Regions from separate parts of the Virgibacillus byunsanensis genome, predicted to be linked through region 2. Evidence: predicted binding sites of a transcription regulator. Region 2 holds the regulator's gene; the other holds the start of a gene.
What was found. Region 2 encodes LexA, which represses DNA repair genes until DNA is damaged. Its sites were predicted from a motif close to CGAACATATGTTCG; they were not measured.
Positions count from the first base shown of each region.

Region 1: ACFQ3N_RS17640 (DNA polymerase IV) is a predicted target of LexA. The motif match lies at 2,178-2,191, and genes of this name have one in related genera.

Region 1 is NZ_JBHTKJ010000065.1:533-13,639, forward strand. It holds gene ACFQ3N_RS17625 (DUF3231 family protein) at 1-141, shown strand, start outside; gene ACFQ3N_RS17630 (MFS transporter) at 190-1,407, shown strand; gene ACFQ3N_RS17635 (YitT family protein) at 1,413-2,027, opposite strand; gene ACFQ3N_RS17640 (DNA polymerase IV) at 2,211-3,467, shown strand; gene ACFQ3N_RS17645 (metal-dependent hydrolase family protein) at 3,755-4,999, opposite strand; gene ACFQ3N_RS17650 (hypothetical protein) at 5,015-6,181, opposite strand; gene ACFQ3N_RS17655 (UPF0182 family membrane protein) at 7,020-9,776, opposite strand; gene ACFQ3N_RS17660 (helix-turn-helix domain-containing protein) at 10,113-10,676, opposite strand; gene ACFQ3N_RS17665 (hydroxymethylglutaryl-CoA lyase) at 10,768-11,673, opposite strand; gene ACFQ3N_RS17670 (VOC family protein) at 11,929-12,327, opposite strand; gene ACFQ3N_RS17675 (phosphosulfolactate synthase) at 12,354-13,107, opposite strand, start outside.
Region 2 is NZ_JBHTKJ010000012.1:90,584-103,690, reverse strand. It holds gene mutL (DNA mismatch repair endonuclease MutL) at 1-1,519, shown strand, start outside; gene ACFQ3N_RS05710 (Dps family protein) at 1,577-2,026, shown strand; gene miaA (tRNA (adenosine(37)-N6)-dimethylallyltransferase MiaA) at 2,051-2,986, shown strand; gene hfq (RNA chaperone Hfq) at 3,026-3,253, shown strand; gene spoVK (stage V sporulation protein K) at 3,355-4,275, shown strand; gene hflX (GTPase HflX) at 4,363-5,613, shown strand; gene ACFQ3N_RS05685 (methionine gamma-lyase family protein) at 5,606-6,829, shown strand; gene ACFQ3N_RS05680 (MerR family transcriptional regulator) at 7,017-7,409, shown strand; gene glnA (type I glutamate--ammonia ligase) at 7,533-8,870, shown strand; gene lexA (transcriptional repressor LexA) at 8,958-9,581, opposite strand; gene ACFQ3N_RS05665 (YneB family resolvase-like protein) at 9,880-10,518, shown strand; gene ACFQ3N_RS05660 (DUF896 domain-containing protein) at 10,606-10,839, shown strand; gene tkt (transketolase) at 10,958-12,958, shown strand.

The DNA.
Region 1 (13,107 bases), on a different contig from region 2:
ATAATGGGAATTTCGATTCGGAAAGATATCGGAACTTTGTTTGGCGAATTCCATATTCAAAAAGCGGAGTATGAAGCTAAACTTCTAACAATCACAAAAGATAAAGGCTGGATTGTATCTCCGCCAATCAACATAAAATAGTTATTATATATTTCGGGAGTTGAGAAAGTGCCAGCAAATAAAAAGAGTATGACAATAGCCGCAATAGGTTCCATTCCGCTCATCATGACACTAGGAAATTCCATGCTGATTCCGATCTTTCCTGCGATGAAATCTGCATTAAAGTTATCTCAAATGCAAGTAAGTCTAACTATTACTGTTTTCTCGATAGCAGGAGCTATTTTCATTCCCATCGTTGGATACCTTTCTGATCGGTTTTCAAGAAAGATCATTATTATTCCATCACTTATTTTGTTTGGACTAGGCGGTCTGCTTGCAGGACTTGCTGCTGCCATGTTTTCCAATTCGTATGTATGGATTCTAATAGGAAGAGCGATACAAGGCATTGGTGCAGCGGGGACTGCCCCTATTGCCATGGCACTAACTGGGGATTTATTTAAAGGAGGCGAACAAAGTCGGGTCCTTGGTATATTTGAAGCATCAAACGGGTTAGGTAAAGTTATATCACCCATATTGGGCGCCATTTTAGGGGTAATCGTTTGGTATTCTGTTTTTCTTGCTTTCCCAGTAATTTGTCTTGTTTCACTTCTATTAGTCTGGATCTTCATTAAAGAAAAAAGCAATCGTCAAGCCCCTCCCCCCTTCCGTAAATATGTCCGTGGCTTGTTAGGTGTTTTTAAGCATGAAGGAAGATGGCTTTTTACTACGTATCTTGCTGGAGGGACATGTTTATTCACACTTTTTGGCATTCTTTTCTTTTTATCAGATATGCTCGAAGTAAAGCATGATATTAAGGGAGTATTAAAAGGAGTTATTTTAGCCATTCCTTTACTTGTTATGGTAACAACCTCCTATTTGACCGGAAGTAAAATAGGAAAGAATCTAGAACGAATGAAACGAATTGTCGTCATCGGATTTGTGCTCATGACTATTTCCTATGGCACACTCGTTTTTTTTGAAAAACTCATTCCTTTTCTTATCGTGCTTGCGATTAGTAGCGTTGGTGCAGGTCTCATATTACCTTGTGTAAACAGTATCATAACAGGAGCAGTTGGAAAGGAGCGAAGAGGATTTGTTACATCTTTATATGGTTCTGTCCGATTTCTCGGTGTTGCAGTTGGGCCACCTATCTTCTCTCGCTTAATGGATTGGTCACGGAATGGAATGTTTTTATCTATCGCTGCATTTACCCTGCTTGTTGGTCTCTTGGTTTTACTCTTAATCCGTGTAAAAGGAAAAGATGGTAAAGAAAATAAAAAAACCGCTGTTCGTTATAAATATATATAAAGGATTTATGTTTTTTTACGCCAACCTAGTGTGTAAGGCTGATAACTATCAATACGGCATATAATATCAACTACAGTCGTGGAAATCCATTGACTTACGAGAGCAAAAAAGAAGATTTCCCAGCTTATGATTGCTGCTGTTGTAAGAAAAATAAAGCAATTAATGATGAACAATGGTTTGCCAGGTAAAATATTTCTTCCATGTGAAATTATAAAAGCAATAACACCAACGCCACCATTAGATACCCCCTGACGCATTAGAATTCCAATCCCTGTCCCAAGGAAAACAGAACCAACAACCAAATCAAATAGAAGATTTCTATACGGGATGGAAAAGATGCTTGCGAAAAATGTAACGGATAAAGAAGTCACTGTAATGCCCATAATCGTCCATAACGTAAATCGCTTACCAATATATTTTACCGCTAGCATCAACATGGTAAAATTTACAATCCAAAGAGAGAGTCCCATACTAATGTGAAAGCCGTGATTAATTAATATCGCTATCCCCCCTGCACCTCCGGATGGAATTGACTGTGGAAACAGAAACAACCCCATTCCAAACCCTTGAAATGCTCCTCCTACTAGCACTAGTCCACCTTTAGTTATAAATTGTTTCATGGAATCCCCCTTATTCGGACCAGTAAATCTTCGCTGTTTTTTAGTTTGGACAACTCTCCCTCCTAATGCTTATTCGACCCTTGTCCTAATCATGCTTAATTACATTACAATTAATTTCCATTGATAATTTACATATATCTACATATAATAGGAACATACGTTCTATTTTGGTGGTGAATTTTGATGGACTATTCAGCTTATCCCCGTAACGATGTGCTTTGTATTGATATGCGTTCTTTCTATGCAAGTGTGGAAGCCGTTAAATTAGGATTGGATCCGATGAAAACGTTATTAGCAGTCGTAGGAGATCCAAATCGGTCAGGCAGCATTGTTTTAGCTGCATCCCCAGCCTTAAAACAAAAACATGGTATCAGCAATGTTAGTCGTTTTTTCGAATTGCCAAATGACCCGAAAATCCATATCGTTTCAGCACACATGGCTGACTATCTTCATGTTTCTGTTGAAATCACAAAGCTAATCAATCAGTACGTACCAAAAGAAGCCATTCATCCATATTCTGTCGATGAAGTCTGGGTAACCGTAAATGGATTGGAAAAGCTTTTTGGAGACCGCTGGCAGGTAGCTAGGAAAATCCAGCAAGACATCCTGGACAGTTTTGGGATTACGAGCGCTATAGGAATTGGTGATAATAAATTTCTCGCAAAAGTAGTCATGGATTTGCATGCAAAAAAAGCAGATAGTGGAATTGTGGAATGCCATTATGAGGATGTTGAGGAAAAGCTTTGGCCATTTCCTGTCGAAGTTATTTGGGGTATTGGTAGCAGAATGAAACATAATCTTAATCGAATGGGAATCATCACACTCGGGCAAATTGCCAGATTTAAACTAGATCATCTAAAAAAACGATTTGGCATTATGGGTGAGCAATTGTATTGGCACGCATGGGGAATTGATTTAAGTCCTGTTTTCGGTGACTTCACTAAAACAGAACAAAAGGGATTTGGTCATGGAATATCTTTGTTACGTGACTATTCCAAAGAGGAAGTCGCTATTTGTATTCTTGATCTCTGTGAAGAAGTATGCCGCCGTGCTCGCGGCGCAAACATGACTGGCAAAACCATTCATCTCGGGATCGGTTACTCTCAGGAAACAGGAGGCGGATTCTCACGTTCCAAGTCAATTGCCATTCCCACCAATGTAACAATGGATATGCATGAGGTATGTATGCAGCTATTTCAAAAATTCTATGATGGAGAAAGTGATATCAGACGTGTATATGTCACCTTGGATAATTTATTTGAAAAAGGAGAAACACAATTAGATTTATTTGAGGATCGATCAAAGAAAAACGACATCGGTTATGTAATGGATGCCATCCGTAACAAATATGGATCAAACGCCATTTTACGAGCTAGTAGTTATACAGATGCAGGAATCACATTAGAACGAAGCAAAAAAATTGGTGGGCATAAAGCATGATCAAAAATAAGAAAAGTGCTCCGTTATGATAGAGCACTTTTTCAACATATTTAAGTATGACTGTTTTCGCTTGCATTATTGCTTTTTTTATCTTCATAGTTGATACATAATGCGATGTAACTTGAAAACACGATCAGTGCTCTGCTACCGTTGCGGAGAAATACTACGCTTTCTGCGGGCTCGCAGCGGAAATCAACCTGGCCGATACGTCGCATAATATATCTATTCTCTCATAAGCAACAATTTTTACGAAAACAGCCTTAAGTATTAATTAACTAAATAATATCTTAAACAAGGGTATTCTTTTCTACTTTACCATTTTTGACAACAACCTGAATGGTATCATTGTCTGCAAGCGAGTATATATCCTCTAGTGGATTACCTTTTACGATAATCAGGTCTGCAAGCTTGCCTTGTTCTAGCGTTCCTACTTTATCTTCCCAGCCTAAACATTCAGCTGCCGTTTTAGTGGAAGCTACAATCGTTTCCATTGGAGTCATGCCACCATCTGCCATTAATCCAAGCTCTCTAAGATTGGTACCATGTTTCATAACACCCGCATCGGTTCCCATCGCAATTTTGACACCAGCTTTATAAGCTTTTGTGAAGCTTTCTCTATGTTGTTCAATAACTTCTTTTGATTTTTCTACCGCAGAATCGGGCATTCCTTTTTCATCTGCTGTTTCCAATACAGCAACCGGTGCAAGTAAAGTAGGTACTAAATAGGTACCATTTTCAATCATTAATTCAATTGTCTCATCATCCAAAAAGATACCATGTTCAATAGAATGTATACCTGCTCTCACCGCATTTTTAATTCCTTCAGCACCTTGGGCGTGGGCCATCACCTTAACGCCTTTTCTGAATTGGCCTTCTTCCACAATTGCTTTTAGTTCATCCGGTGAAAATTGAGTAAATTCAGGATGGTCAGTAGCACTTAACACCCCACCCGTAGCATGAACTTTAATAACTTCAGCACCAGCACGCAGCATTTCACGTGTCTTTTTACGTACTTCTGCTACACCATCACATTTACCACTAGGCATTCCCGGATAGTCCGAATCCAATAGGTCGACAGTATTACCAGAAACCGTATAGCCATCACCATGGCCTCCTGTAATGGTTAATGCATTAATACTCAATTGCAATCTAGGCCCAGAAATCAAGCCTTCTTTTATTGCTTTTTTCACACCCAAATCTGTACCAAGTGCATCCCGTACCGATGTAATACCTGCATGCAGTGTGTTCTCTAGATACTTAGCTGCCTGGTAATACTTGAATGAAAATGGTGTTTCCAATCGCTGAGAAACTGGTGAAAATTCCATCATCATATGAACGTGCGTATCAATAATACCTGGAAGAATCGTACCACCTTGTGCATCTACTACTGACTCTTCTCCAGTTGCTAGGTAATCATTTTCAGCACCCACATAAACGATACGACTACCATCGACAACAACAATAGAACCTTTTTCCGGTTCACCCCCATTACCATCAACCAATAAACCATTTTTCACGATCTTTTTTGCCACTTTGAGTTCCTCCCTTTACAACGTTTGAATTAATATTCCGGCAACTACAACAGAAGCTACTGTAACAGTAGTAAAACCTCCTATTAACATAGGTGCCAACAACTCGTTGAATATTTTTTTCTCTTCTTCTTCATTTCTGGCTACACTTCTGCTAACTTCCTCACAAAGGATATAATCCCCCGGAAAGCCGAACAGAGCTGTTAAAGCTACAGGCATTCCTTTAAATGGATGCCACTTGAGTAACCTGGATACGATATACCCACCTAATGTAATGCCAAATGTTCCAAGAATTAAAATGAATAGAATACTAGGCAAATTACTTACTACATCCTGAGGTGTTACATCAGCCATCGTTCCTATTACTACAAATATAATAGCAATCATGATAATAGTAAATGAATTAGCTCTCTCTAGTGAGCGAGACTCAAACAGACCTAATCTCAGACCGATAATACCAATTAGTAAGCACCATATACTGAAATCAATTGGTGTTACATCACCAAGCGCTGTTCCAATAGAAGCTCCTACAAATACATAAAATAATTTCAAAGTCATACTAGCTCTTAGTGGACTGGCTTTGTGATTTTCATCCTTCACTTCACCCTCACTTGGACTAGCCATTGGGACAAATGTATTATCATCCATTTCTTTCTGCATTTTAAATGCATATCTTCTCATGAAATTTAAAGCTAACGGCATCCCCATTACGCCTTGAAAAGCAACAATTAAAGCAGGAATCACAATAATACTGGACATACCAATTTCCGTTAATTTTTCGGAAGTAATAAGTAATGCAATAATTCCACCGCTAATTGGGCCTACTCCGGCAACTGCTGTTGCATAATCAAAGATCTTTGGAATAATACCCAAAATTAAAATACCTGATACGGCAATACCGCCTAATGCAATCAATGCCGCTTTCCATTGAGTTTTAAGCATGGAGAAGGGAATCATTGTACCCATGTGTACGATTGCTGGACCGACAAGAACTGCTCCTAATGCTGCAAACGTAGATCTGTCTAAAATGTCTTCTGGATAAATACCTGTCCAAACCATAACCAGAAAACCTACCATTGCTGTAAGAAGCATTGGAATTCTAGCCCTGGATATGATGGATAGCCATTCTCCTAGTGCGATTAATGCAAAAATTAATACTGTAGCTATAAGTGGATTACTTAGCATGACAATCCCTCCCCTTCAAATAATTCTCAATAATATAACACCTTAAATATAACTTGTCTATACCGTTATTTTAGACTATTTTACAAAGTGGAAATGTTTGTAGTAGCTGTATTGTATATAGTCAGAAAATTGGTCAAATGGTTAACTGCTACACCTCAATAAAGAAAACGGTTACTATTTTTATATTAAGTGATTACTATTTTTTTGCAGGAGGAAATAATTTCAAATAAAAAAATTTAAATTTTTTTCTCATCAAAAAAACGCTCCAATTTCCGACGGGTTCCGTTCCCTATCACAAAACTCAAAATTACACTATGAAATGCATACCTAATTGCAATGGATCTGTAGTTAAAAGTAAAAAAATCTCAGTTCCATTAACTGAGATTTTTCTTGAATTTATTTTCAATTGCTTACACCCGTTAATTAAATAGAAATTACACTGCTTGAACATAAGACAGCCTATCTTTTTTGAGGACTCATTGGATCTTATTTCCTTTCATTATGTATAATTATCGCTGTTGCCGGACTCAGAAGACCTTATTTGTAACAGTTCTAGGAGTTATAGCTGTTTTTTTATGCAATAAGATCCCCTGAGTCCGCTTGGCCTTAAAAATCACTGTTTTGGACACGAATAAGGGCACTGAGGTCCGCTTAAAATTCGTTCGTCTATTATCTACCTCGTTTACACAAGAAGCGACTGCTCTTCCTGAGCAATCACACCAACAAAAAATGACCATCAAATTAGCATACAATTTGATGGTCATTTTACATTACACTTTTAATGTTTGTGATAGGTAACGGAACCCGTTATCCCATTTCGGAACACTTTTTTGCTAAACTATTCTAATTCACTTAAACGACTTTCAATTTCTGACATTATTTCTCCAGCTCGTTCCCATTCTCCGTCAGAAAGAGCATTCTGATAAGAACTAAATAAATCGGAAAGCTCCTGCAGAGATTCTTCTGCATTTAAAATCGGCTGGGTTGGATCTTCAGGTTCTTCCGTTTCTTCACCAGTTTCTTCATCCGGAATATCTGGAACTGTCAAATCATCATCAATTCGTCCTGCACTTAAATCAATTATCTTTTCAAGTGCTTCATCAAACGTTCTTTCCATGACGATATAATTTTCATAAGCTATTACCACCCGTTGTACTTCAGGCAATGAAGTCGTATTGGATGATTCAATATAAATCGGTTCAACATACATAACCGTATCTTCTATTGGAATAGCCAGTAGATTACCACGTATAACTTGTGAGCCACCTTGCGACCAAAGGTTCAGTTGTTCAGAAATTTCACTGCTCTGATTGATTCTATTTTCAATCTGTTGCGGGCCGTAAACATTTGTCTGTTTTGGAAAACGGTAGACAAATAGCTCACCATAGTTTTCCCCGTCATTACGAACACCCATCCACGAAATCATATTTTGCCGATTGTTTGGTGTGAACGGCGTCATCAGAATAAATTCTTCCTCATCACTTTCAGGTAATTTCATCGTTATATAATAAGGTTCCATTTGAATATCTTCGTTAAAATATTTTTCTGTTGGGATCTGCCAAATATCTTCCCTATTATAGAATACTTCTAGATTATCCATATGATACGTACGATACATATCTGCCTGAATCGAGAATAGATTTTCAGGGTAACGGAAGTGTGCTTGCACATCCTCTGGCACCTCTTCTGTAAATAAATCCGGGAACATATTCTGGTACGTTTGCAGAACTGGATCGTCTGGTTGTACAACATAGTAATCGACTTCACCAGTGTAAGCATCAACAACAACTTTAACTGAGTTTCTAACATAACTGTTGTCTCCTTGATAAGGTTCCGCATAAGGATAACGTTCAGCAGTTAAATAGGCATCAATGATCCAGGCAAGACTTCCATCATCACGAACAAATATATACGGATCGGTATCATAGTCGAAAAATGGTGCGATCCTATTTACGCGATCCATAATGTTTCGTGTAGCTAGTAATTGACTGTCACCTGAGACCTGATCAGATATAAGCATTCGGAAGGAACCTTCATTAAGTGCAAATAGGAGCCTATTTATTCCAGCTAATGGAATACCAGTATCTGCATCAAACCGAGATGATACGTTTTGATCACCTGACGGATAATCAAATTCATCTACCTTACTATTGACAATTACATTCTGAGAATTTTCTTCCCCGAAATAAATCTGTGGCCGTTCAATATCTAATACTCCCTCAGGCGGAAGATCCTCCATCATATATTCCGGTTGTCCTTGTGCAGTTACTTTATTAACATGACTCATAGCTATACCATATCCATGTGTATATCTCAGGTTTTGGTTAACCCATGTTTTTGCTTGGGATGGAAGGTCATTTGTATTTAATTCCCTTGCACCAACAAAAACTTGTTCATAGTTTCCATCAATTTCATACCTGTCGATATCGATATCATTAAATTCATAATACGTACGGAATGTCTGAATTTGATTGTACACTTCCAGTAATGGTCTTACATCATTAATTCGTATATTATCAATTGTCATCTCATTACGTTCTACCATATCCTCATCTAACGAATAGTTACCAGGATGATCTTTCTCCTCAATTTGACCAAGCTCATAAGCATCTCTCGTATAGGATAAGTTATGTTCTAAATAAGGAGTTTCTTTAGAAAATTCATTAGGTGATACGATATAATTCTGTACGACAACAGATGCCAATTGACCGACAATTATCAACGCTACATAGGCAATAATAGGAGTTGCCATTGCCTCTACCCTTCTTCGGTTCAAAGCTATAATCATCCAAACAGTTCCAATTATCGCTGCTGCAGCTAAGACATAAGCCTTAGGAATATTGATAAGCTGATCTGTATAACTTAAACCGTGAACCACACTTTCCTGAAAGATGTTTACCTGATTCGTTAACAATGTATCATATGGATCAAGTAGATGCGTACATGCTAAAAGTAAACCGATAATTCCGAGTGTTACACCCATATGTAACTGGGCTGATCTGCTGGAGCGGTACATATTAAATACAGAATAAGCTCCGATCTCCAGAAGCAAAATAAAAATACTTAAACCCAGTAACAGGTTCACAATAAATTTTAAAAAGGGCAATACAAACACGTAAAAAGAAATATCCAAGTTAAAATACGGGTCTGTTTCACCAAAAGAAGCATGGTTTAATAGTTTTAGTGCAGACTCCCAACCAATCCCCTGTACAACGGAGCTGCCAATAGCTCCAACAAAGATTGCAACAACCGCTATTATAGCAGTGCTCTTTTTACGGCTTAACATAATAGGTGGCAGCTGATGCCCGTCAAAATGACCAAGATATGAGCGCCTGATCCACCAAAGTGTGAAATAAGTAACTACTAAAAATAGTAGAAAGCCGATTACTCCAAGCACTATCTTACTACTAAAAATAGTTATAAATACTTCCCCAAATTCAAGGGAGTTCATCCATATGTAGTCGGTAAACCATTGGGATGCAATTAATCCTACAATTAACAAAAGGATTATAAATCCAATTGCAAAGCCAATTGGCTTCAATCTCTTTTTCCATTTTTTTATCTGTTCTTCCGATACATTTTCACCAAAATCCATGTTTGTCCCCCTACTATTCTTTCATGTTATTCTATACTATGATATCAGATATATAGCTTTCTTTCTTCTCTTACGTACGTTCACGTAAGAATAAAGTTTCAGGTAAGACAAAAAAAGCGCAAGTGCCTTGAAAGACACGACAAGCATAAGCAGGTCGCGTAGTGTGGATGCCTTTGCCACACGGAGTCGAACTGCTTATGTCTCGAGTGTCTAGGCGCTGAAGCTGAACGTGGCTGATTCTGTAAATAAATATACATAACTTTCAAGCTATACATTCATTACTCACAAAAAATCCCGAGTCTTTGATTCTTTCAGACCCAGGTTTCATATCTTACTTTAATACGTGTCTTCTATAAAAATGGTTAATACTTTGGCACCTTTATTATCCACCGGTACAAATAGATGGGGATTTTTGCCCTTAAAATAAGCAGTGTCTCCCTGCTCCATATGACGCTTTTCACCATCATAAAGCAGACTGATTGACCCTTCTAAAATATAGATGAATTCATCCTGAGAATGGGTGTATGGCTCGACACGCTGATTCGTATCTTTCGGTGTTACATGCACAATGGTTGGTTCGATACTGGAAAAACGGGATCTATTTGCAAGTAGTTCAAATGAGTAGCCCATATTCTCATCACCAACTTTGAACTGTCTATCCGTTTTCGCTAGCACCATCAGATCTGTTTCTGGATGGCCATCCAGCACCCAAGAAAGAGGTACATCCAATGACTCGCATATTTTAGAAAGGGTGGCCACTGCTGAAGATGTTTGGCCATTTTCAATTTTAGATAGTAAGCTTTTAGAAATACCACATTCATCTGCTATTTGCTGCTGTGTTTTTTTGTTGCGTAAGCGGGCTTCTTTAAATTTCTGCCCAATGTGTTGTATGTCTATCACAATCTTCCCCTTTCCCCTCCGTACAGTCCAAGTGTTTACTATAATAGAATAGTACGTTAAATCCGTCAAGAATAGGGGTAGGAAATAATAACTATTGCTGAGCTGCTGCGTAAGTCATTGACTTACTTGGTAGGGTCTTTCCCAACTTGCTCTGCATGAAAAAGGCAGCTTTCTGCATGTCACCTTCCTGTATACCTGTTTTAATACCCATGCCATGTAACAGATAAAGCACATCGTTTGTCGCAACGTTGCCAGCTGCACCAGGGGCGTATGGACAGCCTCCAAGCCCTCCTACTGAGCTGTCAAAGCGAGTGATTCCATATTTAAGCGAAGTCAAGATGTTCGCAATTGCCATTCCTCTTGTATCGTGGTAATGCATGATGATTCTTTCTTTTGGATACCTATTTAATATTTCCTCGAGCAATTGTTCTACCTGAGATGGAACGGCAGTCCCAATCGTATCACCCAGCGATACATCATCAACTCCAGCTTTAAATAAATGATCACAAACTTCCATTACTTTTTCTGGTAATATTTTCCCTTCAAATGGACAATCAAACACGGTAGAAATATAACCAGTTACATGCTTACCAGCTTTTTTCGCTTCACCAACTACTTCCCCAAGTACAGGATACGTCTCGGAGATTGTTTTATTAATGTTCTTTTTATTATGCATCTCACTTGCAGACATGAAAATGGATGCACCATCAATACCCGCGTCTAAAGCTAGTTCCAACCCTTTCATGTTCGGGATAAGCGCGGAATAACGGACATTTGGCTTACGCTTAATTCCCTTTCCGACTTCATAAGCATCTGATAATTGTGGAATCCATTTTGGATGAACAAATGATGAATACTCTATTTCTTTTATACCCGAATCAGATAGCATATCAATAAATGCAATCTTATCCTCCGTCGTGACTTGTTTCTTCTCATTTTGCAGACCATCACGAGGTCCAACTTCTTTTATCTGAACAAATTTTGGTCGACTCGCCATCTTTTTCCCCTCCTGTTCGTTATGAAAAAATGAATTAAAAAGCTGAAAAAGATTTCTCGAAAATGAATGCGCTTTCAGTTCGTTAAAAATATATATTTGCTTCTACTATACCTTACCCTATTTTATAGATATTCAATCGTGTTTCCTTTTATTCAACATTGTTGAATATACTATATAATAAATATTCCGAAAATGTCAACTAATACTAGTTGAAGTGTGAAATGGTACCCCAAGTTTTTTGGGGTACCATTTCATTTAATAAACCATGTCAGGATTATGATAGTACTTAAACTCCAGTAAATTGTTTGCTGGATCAACCAGAAAAAATGTCATGTGTTCTTCTTTTTTCCCTTCAAACCGTACCATTGGGGTTTTAAAAAATGAAAGTTCATCACGAATTGCAGATTCTAATGCTTGATCATATTCTCCCTTTTCTAAAAACGTAATACCATAGTGACGAGGGTACATGTTAGGGGCTTCATCTACTTCGTCAGGACTTAAATGACATACGACTTGATCTCCAAAAAAATCAAACGTTACACGGTCATCATATCTTCTAGCAAGCTTGCATCCTAATTTTTCATAAAAATCTACTGTTTCATTTAACTCCTTGCATGGAATTGCCAAATGAAACACTTTATTTGTTTGTCGCATTTTATTCCTCCTCAAAAATTATCCAATTACTGATGAAATGTATCAGATCGCAATCCTAACCGTAACGTCTCTAGTGAAATGACATCTGATAAAGCTATGTTGGCAAGATTAACGTTTGGTCCCACTTGCTGAATAAAAAAGGTTTGCATTTTCTTAGTTGGCGCCTCAAAAATAAGTCTTTCAAAAGGAATACCAGAGTTAGTCAATTGATCAAAGATATCCATCCGAATATCTCCATCTTCGGAGCACATTCCACTCGTGCCGCTCTCTCTTGCTTCGGTAATTACTTTTGTTGCACCAGCCTCGATATCCTCATAAATGTTTGACAGCCATTCAGAAGAATCCTGAATATTTGCCGTTTGAGGGTCTTTGTTACCTACCTCACTAAAAACGGTAAATTCGCGTGAGAAATCGGTAATAAATTTAGCTTTACTATGATTTGAAATAGAAAGTGTTCCATTAGAAATTTCTACATACTTACATTTATATTTTTTACAATACAGATAAAACTTTTCTATTTTATCCTGACTAAGAAATTTTTCAAAAAGTGTACCTCCGAAAAAAAAGTCGATTTCATTATTTTTTAGGTACTCTAATTTCCGTTCCAAATAGGTGGTTACCAGGGAAGTCCCCCATCCAAACTTAATTACGTCAATATAGTCACTGGAACTATCAATTGTATCCATAAATAATTGAAGTGGTGCACCATTATCGATCAATATAGTTAATCCATTTTCTCTGGGTTTCTTCTCCCTGGCAGGCAGTATTAACTCCGTTTCT
Region 2 (13,107 bases):
TGCCGCTGTAAGTAAGTTAACGATCAGAACATCCCAAGGAAAAGATGCTGGAACATTTTTAGGTTTAGAGGGAGGAAAAGTAGTTGAAAAACAAAAGAGTAATGCTCGCCAGGGTTCAGAGATCACCGTTGAGGATTTGTTTTTTAATACACCAGCCCGCCTAAAGTATATGAAGACCATTCATACGGAGTTAGGTCATATAACAGACTTGTTAAACCGCTTAGCTCTTTCACATCCTAAAATCCGCTTTGAAGCTACACATAATGGTAAATCGTTATTTAAAACATCGGGTACAGGTGACCTCTTACAAGTGATATCAAATGTTTATGGAATGGGTGTAGCAAGAAAAATGCTCCCCATTAAGCATGAAACGCTGGATTTTTCGATAGAAGGTTATATAGCAAAGCCAGAAGTAACAAGAGCATCGCGTGCCTATATTTCAACTATAATCAATGGAAGGTTTATTAAAAGTATACCTCTATCAAAAGCAATAACCAATGGATACCACACTTTATTACCGATTGGTAGATTACCAATAGTTGTTTTATCGATAAAGATGGATCCTATTTTAGTTGATGTGAATGTTCACCCAACTAAGCTTGAAGTCAGGTTTAGTAAGGACAAAGAATTATTTGCCGCAATTGAAGAAACAATTCGTAGTAAATTTCGGGAAACCTCCTTAATTCCTGAAATGGAGAAAAAAGAAATAAAGGCAGAAAAGTCCGTCCAGCATGCAATGGAGTTTGATAACTCCCTGAGAAGAGAAAAAACACCTGCTTGGAACATGGATAAGGTAATTAATGAGCGCCAATCAGTAATGCACCAACACACGCATAGTGGCACAGAACATTCACCAACAGCTGATAGGAAAGTAGAACAAGCTAGTAATCAAGATAAGAATGTAACGTTCCATCAACCTGAGGAAACAGATGTAGAGCGGGTTCCCACCATGTATCCGGTAGGACAATTACATGGTACTTACATTTTAGCGCAAAATGAAAACGGGTTATACATGATCGACCAGCATGCAGCTCAAGAGAGAGTGAAATACGAGTTTTTTAAAGAAAAATTAGGACATACAACAAATGAGTCACAAGAATTGTTACTACCGTTAACGTTTGAGTTCTCCAAGCAAGAAGCTATATTTATCGACCAATACAAAGATGAATTAGAAAAAGTAGGTCTTTTTTTTGAACCCTTTGGGAATCATGCTTATGTCATACGATCACATCCTAATTGGTTCCCAGAAGGTCTTGAAGAAGAAGTGATTCGGGAAATGATTGAACAAATTATGAATGAGGAAAAAATTAATATAGAGGAAATTCGAGAAGATGCCGCAATTTTAATGTCCTGTAAAAGGTCCATTAAAGCAAACCATTATTTAAATAATGACGACATGTTTCAGTTGCTAGAATCATTGCGGAAAACAACGGATCCATTTACATGTCCACACGGCAGACCAATCATTGTTCACTTTTCTTCGTATGAACTAGAAAAAATGTTTAAACGTGTTATGTAATCATGTATAAATTATAAATCCCACGCCAAAGCTATTTGTAGAAAGCTGAGGTGTGTTATGGATAATCAAAAATTAATTAATTTTATGAACCAGTTATTGTCTAATTACTTTGTGATGTATGTCAAATTGCACCGTTATCATTGGTTTGTTCAAGGTAAACATTTCTTTGGTCTCCATGAAGTTTTTGAAGACATGTATAAGACTTTTGCTGCTGACTCTGATGAAATTGCTGAACGGATTTTAATGATAGACGGAAAGCCGTTAGCAACCATGATAAAGTATTTGAAAGAGACGACATTAACGGAAGCTAACGCGGACGATAAAGAAGATGAAATAATTGAGCAACTAACGAAGGATTATGAACAGTTAATTCAGGAGATACGTAACGACGGAATACCACTTGCTACAAAGAATGGTGATGAACCAACTGGGGATTTGTTAATAGGAATTCAGGGGAAACTAGAAAAATACGTATGGATGTTAAAAGCCTATCGAGCATATGAATAATGTTATAAATCTAGGGGAATAATGATGAAGGATACAGTAGTTGCGGTCGTAGGACCAACAGGAGTAGGGAAAACAAAGCTCAGTATTGAAATTGCAAAAGCTTTTCATGGGGAAGTGATCAGTGGAGACTCTATGCAGGTTTATAAGGGAATGGATATCGGAACAGCCAAAGTTTCAAAAACAGAAATACATGATATTCCACATCATATGATTGATATCAAGGATCCAGACGAGGATTTCTCTGTTGCAGATTTTCAATTTCATGTACAAAAAAATATCAGTAACATTCTAAACAATCAACACGTTCCGATTATAGCAGGTGGCAGCGGACTATATATACAAGCTGCCTTATTTAATTACAATTTTTCTAATCAAAAAAGGGATAAAGCAGTCACGCGTCAATTGGAATACATATTGAAAAGTGAAGGTGCTGCATCGTTACACCGGAGATTAATGAAAATTGACCAGGTACAGGCTGAAAAAATTCATCCTAATAATCATCGTCGTTTGATTCGTGCGTTAGAAGTCTATGAAACAACCGGAATGACAATGTCCGATTACCAAAAAAAACAACAACAAGAATCTTCATACAATCCAATTCTTATAGGATTGGATATGGATCGCGAATTATTGTACAAACGAATAAATCAACGTGTAGATGAGATGCTTGTATCTGGACTTCTTGATGAGGTAAATCGATTATTTCAACAAGGATATGAATCGTGTCAATCCATGCACGCGATAGGATATAAAGAATTTATACCTTACTTAAAGGGTGAATGTACATTAGAGGAATCCGTAGAGTTATTAAAACGGAATTCCAGAAGATACGCTAAGCGGCAATACACATGGTTTAAAAATAAGATGGATGTAAAATGGTATTCGATTACACCTGCTACAGTTAATGAAAATTTCAGAATAATTTTAGCTGATTTAGCAGGAATGTTAAAAGAAAAGTAGAAATAGTATGTATACAGATAGAAAAGAGGAGGAAGTGCGATGGCACAAACGGTGAACATTCAGGATCAATACTTAAATCAACTAAGAAAGGACCATATTTCAGTTACCGTATTTTTAACGAATGGGTTTCAATTAAGAGGGGTTATAAAAGCTTTTGATAATTTTACAGTGCTCTTAGAAACTGATGGGAAGCAACAACTGCTATTTAAACATGCAATCTCAACATTTGCACCTGTTAAAAATGTAACACTTGAGAAAAATGATTAACGGACGCATACACGCGTCCGTTTTTAATTGTGTTTAGACATGGGCGTTTGTCACAACTTTTTTATCCACGGCGTATACTAAGGTGACTAAGGAGTGATGACGTGGAGACACAAAAGACACGCAATAAAAATGGGCAAATTAATATCGTGTTAAAAAACAAACGAGAAGTACAATCAGAACAGGTGAGTCCTAAAAATAGCGAAAGTGGTCCATTCTTTCATATAGATCAAGAATTCTCATCATTCATTGGAATGGAAAAACTGAAACAAACAATAAAGGAAATATATGCAACAATAGTTATCAATGAAAAACGTTCGAAAATGGGATTGACATGTACAAAACAAGTGCTTCATATGCTTTTTAAAGGCAATCCTGGAACAGGGAAAACAACTGTTGCCAGAAAACTGGCGAAAATGTATTTTGACATGAATTTATTATCTAAGGGACATTTTATCGAAGCTGAACGGGCTGATTTAGTTGGAGAATATATTGGTCAAACTGCTCAAAAAACACGTTCTGTCATTCAAAAGGCCATGGGTGGAGTATTATTTATTGATGAAGCATATTCATTAGCTCGTGGTGGAGAAAAGGACTTTGGAAAGGAAGCAATTGACACATTAGTAAAACATATGGAAGATAATCATAATGACTTGGTTCTCATACTAGCTGGATATCCATATGAAATGGATCGCTTTCTTACGTTAAATCCAGGATTGAAATCAAGGTTCCCATTTATACTTGATTTTCAGGATTACAATGTTGAACAACTAATAGATATTGCAAGACAAATGCTAGCACTTAGAGAGTATCAGTTATCCAAAGAAGCAGAGTGGAAATTAAGAGACCATTTAATTAAAAAAAGTAATGAAACCCAGCGGAATTTCTCTAATGCACGATATGTTCGAAACATAATTGAGCATTCTATTAGAAAGCATGCAATAAGACTCCTCTGTAATGAAAGTTTTTCAGCAAATGATTTAATACGCATTAACGGGATTGACTTGTGTTTTGATAATCTATAACATCAATAAATTGTTATGACACCTGTACTTTGCTATGATTAAAGCATAAAAGTTCGATTAAATGTCAGGTGAGAGAGGTTGCCGTACATGACAGAAAGAATACTAATCATCGCAGTAAAACAACCAAATCAGAAACAGGAACGATTTGACTCATCTCTAGAAGAGTTAAAATCACTAAGTAAAACAGCGGGTGGTACAGTTCAACAGGTTGTTATCCAAAATAGACAACGAATTCATCCTGCAAATTACCTTGGTGAAGGTAAAATAGATGAGATAACCGAAGAAATAAAGGATCTAGATATAGATTTAGTGATATCTAACGACGAGTTATCAGCAGGTCAATTACGAAATCTTAGCAACAGATTTGGTGTAAGACTGATAGATCGTAGTCAGCTTATACTGGATATATTTGCCCAACGTGCACAAACAAAAGAGGGTAAACTTCAAGTTGAACTTGCACAATTGGAATATATGCTCCCAAGACTTCATGGTCAGGGAGAAGCTATGTCGCGATTAGGTGCAGGTATAGGCACACGTGGTCCAGGTGAGACAAAATTGGAAACCGACCAACGACATATTAGACGCAGAATATATGATGTCAAACGACGCTTAAAGCTCGTTGTTGGTCAACGTGAACAGTACCGTAAGCGCAGGAAGACCAACCAGGCTTTTCAAATTGCTATTGTGGGCTATACTAATGCAGGTAAATCAACTTTGTTTAATCGTTTAACAAAGGGGCAATCACTAGAGGAAGACCAACTATTTGCAACTCTAGATCCACTTACAAGACAAATACAGTTACCTTCTGGCTTTCAAACACTAATAACAGATACTGTTGGTTTTCTTCAAGATTTACCTACAGCACTTATTGCTTCTTTCCGCTCTACATTAGAAGAAGTAACGGAAGCAGATTTCATTTTACATGTCGTAGATGCTGCACATCTGGATCAAGTACAACATCAAAAAACGGTTTTAGATCTTTTAAGCGATTTAAATGCAGAAACAATTCCAACGTTAACTGTCTATAATAAGAAGGATCTTATTAATGGCGATTTTATAGCCATGCAGCATCCATATATGGTCATAAGTGCTTTTGACCAATCAGATCTAAACCAGCTCATGTTTAAAATAGAATCTATTCTTAAGGAAGAGTGGGACTTTTATTCGGTTAAAATTGATCCCGAAGAAGGAAAAAACCTTGACCGACTTGCACGTGAAACTATTGTTACACAAAGGTATTTTGATGAAGAAGGTTCTACATATATAGTTAAAGGATACATGAGAAGTAGTCACCCGTTGAAAAGTTTATTAAAGGAGAAACCAAACAGTAATGATTGAAGAACTAGTAAAACAAGCAGATAGAGATTGTAGTGAACAACATAAACTGGTTAATCAAATAGTTGAACATAATCAGAAGCGTGTACTGGATTCATTTAAAAACAACAGAGTTAGTGATAGCCATTTTAATTCAACAACCGGTTATGGATATGACGATTTTGGACGAGATGTATTAGAAGCGGTATATGCTGACGTGTTCGGTGGCGAGGATGCTCTTGTACGACCACAAATTGTATCCGGAACACACGCTATTTCGACAACGCTTTTCGGTCTTTTACGTCCTCAAGATGAACTATTATATATTACAGGAAAACCTTATGATACCCTAGAGTCGGTTATAGGTAAAACAGGTGTTAATACGGGATCGCTACTAGATTACGATATAGTATATAACGAAGTAGAGTTAAGACAGGATGGTAGTGTTAATTACAGTGAGATAAGCAAGAACATATCTTTCAAAACAAAGGTCGTTGGGATCCAGCGATCTAAAGGATATGATGATCGACCATCATTTTCCATAAGTGATATGGAAAAAATGATAACGTTTGTTAAAGAAATAAATCCAGAAATTATAGTATTTGTAGATAACTGCTATGGTGAATTTGTTGAAAAGAGGGAACCATTACATATAGGAGCAGATATCATTGCTGGATCATTAATAAAAAATCCAGGTGGAGGGATTGTACGGGCTGGTGGATACATAGTAGGGAAGAAAGAACTCGTATTACAATGTGGACACAGACTTACCGCTCCTGGACTAGGAAAGGAAACTGGTGCAACATTACATATGTTGCAGGAAATGTTTCAAGGATTTTTTCTAGCTCCTCATGTCGTTGGAGAAGCATTAAAAGGGGCTATATTTACATCGAGACTATTGGAACTAATTGGTTATAATACATCACCTGGTTATAATACGACCCGAACAGATCTAATTCAATCCGTTACATTTCAAAATGCTGAACAAATGGTAGCATTTTGCCAAGTTATACAGCAGAATTCTCCCGTTAATTCATTCGTGACCCCTTATCCAAGTGAAATGCCAGGGTACACAGATGACGTTATTATGGCTGCAGGAACATTTATTCAGGGCGCAAGTTTAGAACTGACAGCAGATGGCCCTTTAAGAGAACCCTACACTGCCTTTGTGCAAGGGGGGTTAACATATGCCCATGTAAAAATTGCCTTGCAAGAAGCGATAAAACACCTGTTAGAATAGGTGAAAGATGAAGAGTTGGTTAACACAACTCTTTTTGCTTTACTTCTATGTCAACCTAATCAAGTACAAAAGGTTTTTGTTAAAAATACTTACGCCCCCATATATGTTAGGATAGTTAACATTGTTTTGACAAAGTAGTTAACATATTGTATACTTTAAAATATAATAAGGAAAGGGGTTATGCATGATGGACGATCAGGAGCGTCGTTCTATGCCCTTATTTTCAATAGGTATAGTTAAACAGCTTACAGAATTAACAGCCAGACAAATTCGATATTACGAAGAACATAAATTAGTGCATCCAGCTAGAACGAGTGGGAATCAACGATTGTTCTCTTTTAATGATGTAGATCGCCTACTTGAAATTAAAGATTTATTGGATAAAGGCATTAATATGGCCGGCATTAAACTCTTACTTATCAAAGAGGAACAACCTAGCAATACTTACACAGAAGAAGCTCCAGACCAAACATTAACTGATAAAGAATTACGTAAATTACTCAGAAATGAATTGATCCAAGCTGGTAGATTTGGAAAGTCAAGTCTAAGACAAGGAGAGCTATCAAGGTTTTTCCACTAGACCCGAACAGGTAAGAGATAGCGCTTTAACCTAAAAGGTTTTCTTATTCAGTCAAACAACTATATGTTTAATACTTTTTTAAGTGTTAATATAAATTTCCATTAAAAAATAGGAGGAGAATACATGAGTTCTACTTTAACTAAAGAACAGATTATGAAAATGATTGACGAAGAAAACGTACGTTTTATCCGTCTACAATTTACGGATATGCTAGGTACAATCAAGAATGTCGAGATTCCATTAAGTCAATTGGATAAAGCATTTGATAACAAGATGATGTTTGATGGATCATCTATTGAAGGGTTTGTTCGAATTGAAGAATCAGATATGTATCTACGTCCTGATTTAAGTACATTTGTTGTATTTCCTTGGACATCTGACAAAGGAAAAGTAGCACGCTTTATTTGTGATATTTATAATCCAGACGGTACACCGTTTGAAGGGTGTCCTCGTTATAACTTAAAACGTAACTTAGTGAAAATGGAGGAGCTTGGATTCTCTGCATTTAACATTGGGACAGAACCAGAATTCTTCTTGTTTAAATTAGACGAGAAAGGTGATCCTTCATTAGAATTAAATGATAGAGGCGGTTACTTTGACTTAGCACCTACCGACTTAGGTGAAAACTGTCGACGTGATATCGTTTTAGAGCTAGAAGAAATGGGATTTGAAATTGAGGCATCTCACCATGAAGTTGCACCTGGACAGCATGAAATAGATTTTAAGTATTCGGATGCAGTTAAACATGCTGATGATATTCAGACGTTTAAATTAGTTGTTAAAACAATTGCAAGGAAACACAATTTACATGCTACATTTATGCCAAAACCACTTTTTGGTGTTAATGGTTCTGGAATGCACGTAAATATGTCACTATTTAAAGATGGCGAGAATATGTTTTTTGATAAATCTGGTGAAATGGAGCTAAGTGATGTTGCATACCAATTTACTGCAGGAGTCATTAAACACGCAACAAATTTCACTGCAGTAACGAATCCAACTATTAATTCATATAAAAGACTCGTTCCTGGATACGAAGCACCTTGTTATGTGGCTTGGTCTGGAGCAAATAGAAGTCCATTGATTCGAATTCCTTATTCACGTGGTTTAAGTACACGAATTGAAGTGAGAAGTGTTGATCCATCAGCAAATCCATATATGGCGATGGCGGTATTATTAGCTTCAGGATTAGATGGGGTTGAAAACAAACTAACTCCTCCTACTCCAGTTGACCGAAATATTTACGTAATGGATCGTGCAGAGCGTGAGAAAAATGGTATTAAAGATTTACCTGCTACATTAATAGACGCTTTAGAAGAGATGCAAAAAGATAGTACCATTGTAAATGCACTAGGTGAACATTTATTTGAACACTTCATCGAAGCAAAGGAAATTGAATGGGATATGTTCCGTACAACTGTACACCCGTGGGAACGCGAACAATATCTAACTTCATATTAAAGCTTGAAGTTAAATAATTTAGTAATACTAAAGAACCCCTTGATAAAAAATATATCAAGGGGTTTCTTAATGTAAATCATAATCCGATTAATGAATGTTTCGATACAACCCTATCACTTTTCCAAGGATCGTTACATTTCGGTAAATCAATGGTTCCATTGTGGCGTTTTCTGGTTGCAGACGGATATGATCCTTCTCTTTGAAAAAGCGTTTTACAGTTGCTTCATCTTCCTCTGTCATTGCTACAACAATGTCACCGTTTTGTGCAGTATTCTGCTGCTTCACGATAACCATATCCCCATCCAGGATACCAGCTTCTATCATGCTTTCACCTTCAATAACAAGTACGAATACATTCTCATCTGGTCCTGCACTTGAGCTTGGTAAAGGAATAAATTCATCGATATTTTCAACTGCTGTTATTGGTATACCTGCTGTAACTTTACCGATTACTGGAGCATAGCGTGCTTCTTCTCTAGGTATGCTACTTCCCTCTGATAGATTAAGAACTTCAATCGCTCTTGGTTTAGTAGGATCTCTTCTTATGAATCCTTTACTTTCTAACCTTGATAAATGCCCGTGTACAGTAGAACTTGAAGCCAAACCAACAGCTTCAGCTATTTCTCTAACAGAAGGTGGATAACCTTTATGCGATACTTCCTCTTTAATGTAATCCAGTATTGTTTGTTGTCTTTTTGAAAGTTTTGTCATCTAGCGAACACCTCGCGCATAGGATTTATTAATGATAGTTTATCACTTGGTATATGAAAAAGCAAACATTCGTTCGCGAATCTGTTGACAAGATCATATGTTCGGTTTAGAATGATATCAGAGATGAACACGAACAAAAGTTCTTACTTTATTTGAAGGGGCTGATTTATATGTTTGAAAAAGTGACAAAAACGGATGTATTTTATTTAGTTTCTTTTGCATTGACGTTAGGATTTTTATATTTCACAATGATAACTAGCGCATAATATATGTGATTTTATAGTAAGGAGTAATTGGGTTGAATGCTATTATTTATTGTCGAGTAAGTACAGATAAAAAAGAACAAGAAACCTCATTAAAAAGACAAAGAGAAGAACTGACTGCTTTGGCAAGTAAAAACCAATTTACTGTTTTTGATTGTATTGAGGAACAGATGAGTGGTTATGAAATAGACCGGGAAGGTATTTTTAAAATGCTAGATTACTTTTCATCCGGTAAAGCAGACATCCTACTCATACAAGATGAGACACGACTAGGTCGCGGTAATACTAAAATTGCTTTATTTCATCAACTGCAGAAATTAAACATTACCATTTATACAGGTAGCCATGACGGAGAACTGGTATTATCTGAGTCAGATTCAATGGTTCTACAAATAGTAGGTATTGTAGAAGAATACCAGCGTAAGTTACATAACACGAAAATCAAACGAGGTATGAAAAAAGCAGTTGATAACGGATTTGATCCGACACAAAACTTTTCAAACAAGTTTAAAGCACCTGGAAGGGAACGAATTGAATTCCCAATTGAAGAAGTGGTACGATTAAGGGAAAATAAACTTTCTTTCGATGAGATTACAAAGACTCTTAATGGGCTAGGATTTTCTGTTTCCAAAGCAACTGTACACCGTCGTTTCCAGGAGTACCAAAATGCTTGAATATAACCAATAGAAAGCGTAATATAAAAAAGCAAGAACTGCACTTTAGTTCTTGCTTTTTCTATGTTTCAAAGGAGGATGAGCTAAATGATTTCTGAAGAAAAATTACAACGGATAAATATACTTGCCAAAAAAGCAAAAAACAGTGGTTTAACATCAAAAGAAAAAGAAGAGCAACAAGAGTTGAGACAAGAGTATCTAAAAAATGTAAGAAAGTCTTTTAAAAACCAATTTAAAACGATGACCGTAATGGATCCAGAAGGAAATGATGTAACTCCCAAAAAGGTTAGAGATATGCAAGAACGAAATAAGAAACATTAACTTGTTTTTCACTTTTTCAAGATGTTTCTGTTATTGCTTGTTACTAGCTATGTTTCATTATAGAATGAGAAAGGATACAGTAAGCCAGTAAGCCTTTAAAATTGAAAGGGGAATTTTCATGGTAAAAAACGTTGAACAACAATCAATTAATACAATACGTACACTATCAATTGATGCAATCGAAAATGCTAACTCTGGACACCCAGGTTTACCAATGGGTGCTGCTCCTATGGCGTATACGTTATGGACAGACTTTATGAATCACAATCCAAAACATTCAAAATGGTTTAATAGAGATCGATTCGTATTATCAGCAGGTCATGGTTCCATGCTGTTATACAGTTTACTGCATTTGTCCGGGTATGATGTAACGATTGATGACTTAAAGAATTTCCGTCAATGGGATTCTAGAACACCTGGGCATCCAGAAGTTCATCACACAGATGGTGTAGAGGCAACAACTGGACCATTAGGTCAAGGTTTAGCAATGTCTACTGGTATGGCTATGGCAGAGGCACATTTATCTGCTAAATATAACAAAGATGACATTTCCATCATTGATCATTATACGTATGCGCTTGTTAGTGATGGAGACTTAATGGAAGGTATATCACATGAATCAGCATCATTAGCAGGTCATTTAGGTTTAGGTAAACTTATTGCATTATATGATTCAAACGATATTTCCTTAGACGGTGAATTAGATCGTGCGTTTTCAGATAATACAGACCAACGATTTAAAGCATATGGTTGGCAAGTAATTCGTGTTGAGGATGGAAACGATACCCAAGCATTAAGAAGTGCAATTACGGAAGCTCAAAAAACTACTGATCAGCCAACATTAATTGAAGTGAAAACAGTGATAGGATATGGTTCACCAAACAAATCTGCTTCAGCTGCATCACATGGTGCGCCACTTGGTAAAGATGAAGTTCAATTAACAAAAGAAAACTATGAGTGGACACATGAAGAATTTCATGTTCCTGAAGAAGTGTATGCTGATTTTAAAGAAAAGATCGTAAAAAATGGGGCAGATGCCGAAGATAATTGGAACCAATTATTTGCAGCTTATAAAGAGAAGTACCCGGAATTAGCAAGTGAATTGAAACTTGCAATGAATGGGGAACTTCCTAATGATTGGGAAAAGAACTTGCCAGTTTATGAAGCCGGCAAAGATAAGCTTGCCACTAGAGCATCATCTGGAGAAGTTTTAAATGAAATAGCAAAAGCTGTTCCTTACTTTTTTGGCGGAAGTGCAGATTTAGCTGGATCTAATAAAACAACAATTAAAGATGAAGAAGATTTTTCTAGAAATAACTATGCTGGAAGAAATGTATGGTTTGGTGTTCGTGAATTCGCCATGGCAGCAGCATTGAATGGTATGGCGTTACATGGTGGACTTAAAGTATATGCAGGTACATTCTTTGTGTTTAGTGACTATCTAAGACCTGCTGTTAGATTATCAGCAATTATGAATACGCCTGTAACATATGTGTTTACACATGACTCGGTTGCTGTTGGTGAAGATGGCCCAACTCATGAACCTATCGAACAGCTGGCTTCATTACGTGCTATGCCAGGTCTATCATTAATCAGACCAGCAGATGGAAATGAAACACAAGCTGCATGGAGACTTTCTTTAGAATCTAAAAAGCCAACAGCATTAGTATTAACTAGACAAGGCTTACCTACATTAGAAGGAACTAAGGAAAATGCTTATGAAGGTGTTAAGAAAGGGGCATATGTAATAAGTGCTTCTGAGAAAGATACACCTGACGCTTTATTATTAGCTACTGGTTCTGAGGTACAATTAGCAGTAGCATCTCAAGGCGCATTAAGAGAAAAAGGTATAGATGTTAGTGTGGTTAGTATGCCATCATGGGATCGCTTCAATGAACAAGATGAGTCCTATAGAAATTCAGTCATCCCACCTGAAGTTAAAAATAGAGTAGCAATTGAAATGGGTTCACCGTTCGGTTGGGAACGCTATGCCGGAGAAAACGGTTTAGTATTAGGAATTGATACATTTGGCGCTTCTGCTAATGGTGATAAAGTAATAGAGGAATATGGATTTACAGTAAACAATGTTGTAAAACATGTTGAATCATTTATTAAATAACGGAAGAAAAAGATGGTGCTTGTTTATACAAAGTACCATCTTTTTTATTTTGCTTAAACTTTCGACAAAACTAGTGCTATTTCATTTCATAATATGACATAAATTTTAGTAAGAATACGTATAATGAAATATAATAGAGGAGGGATTTT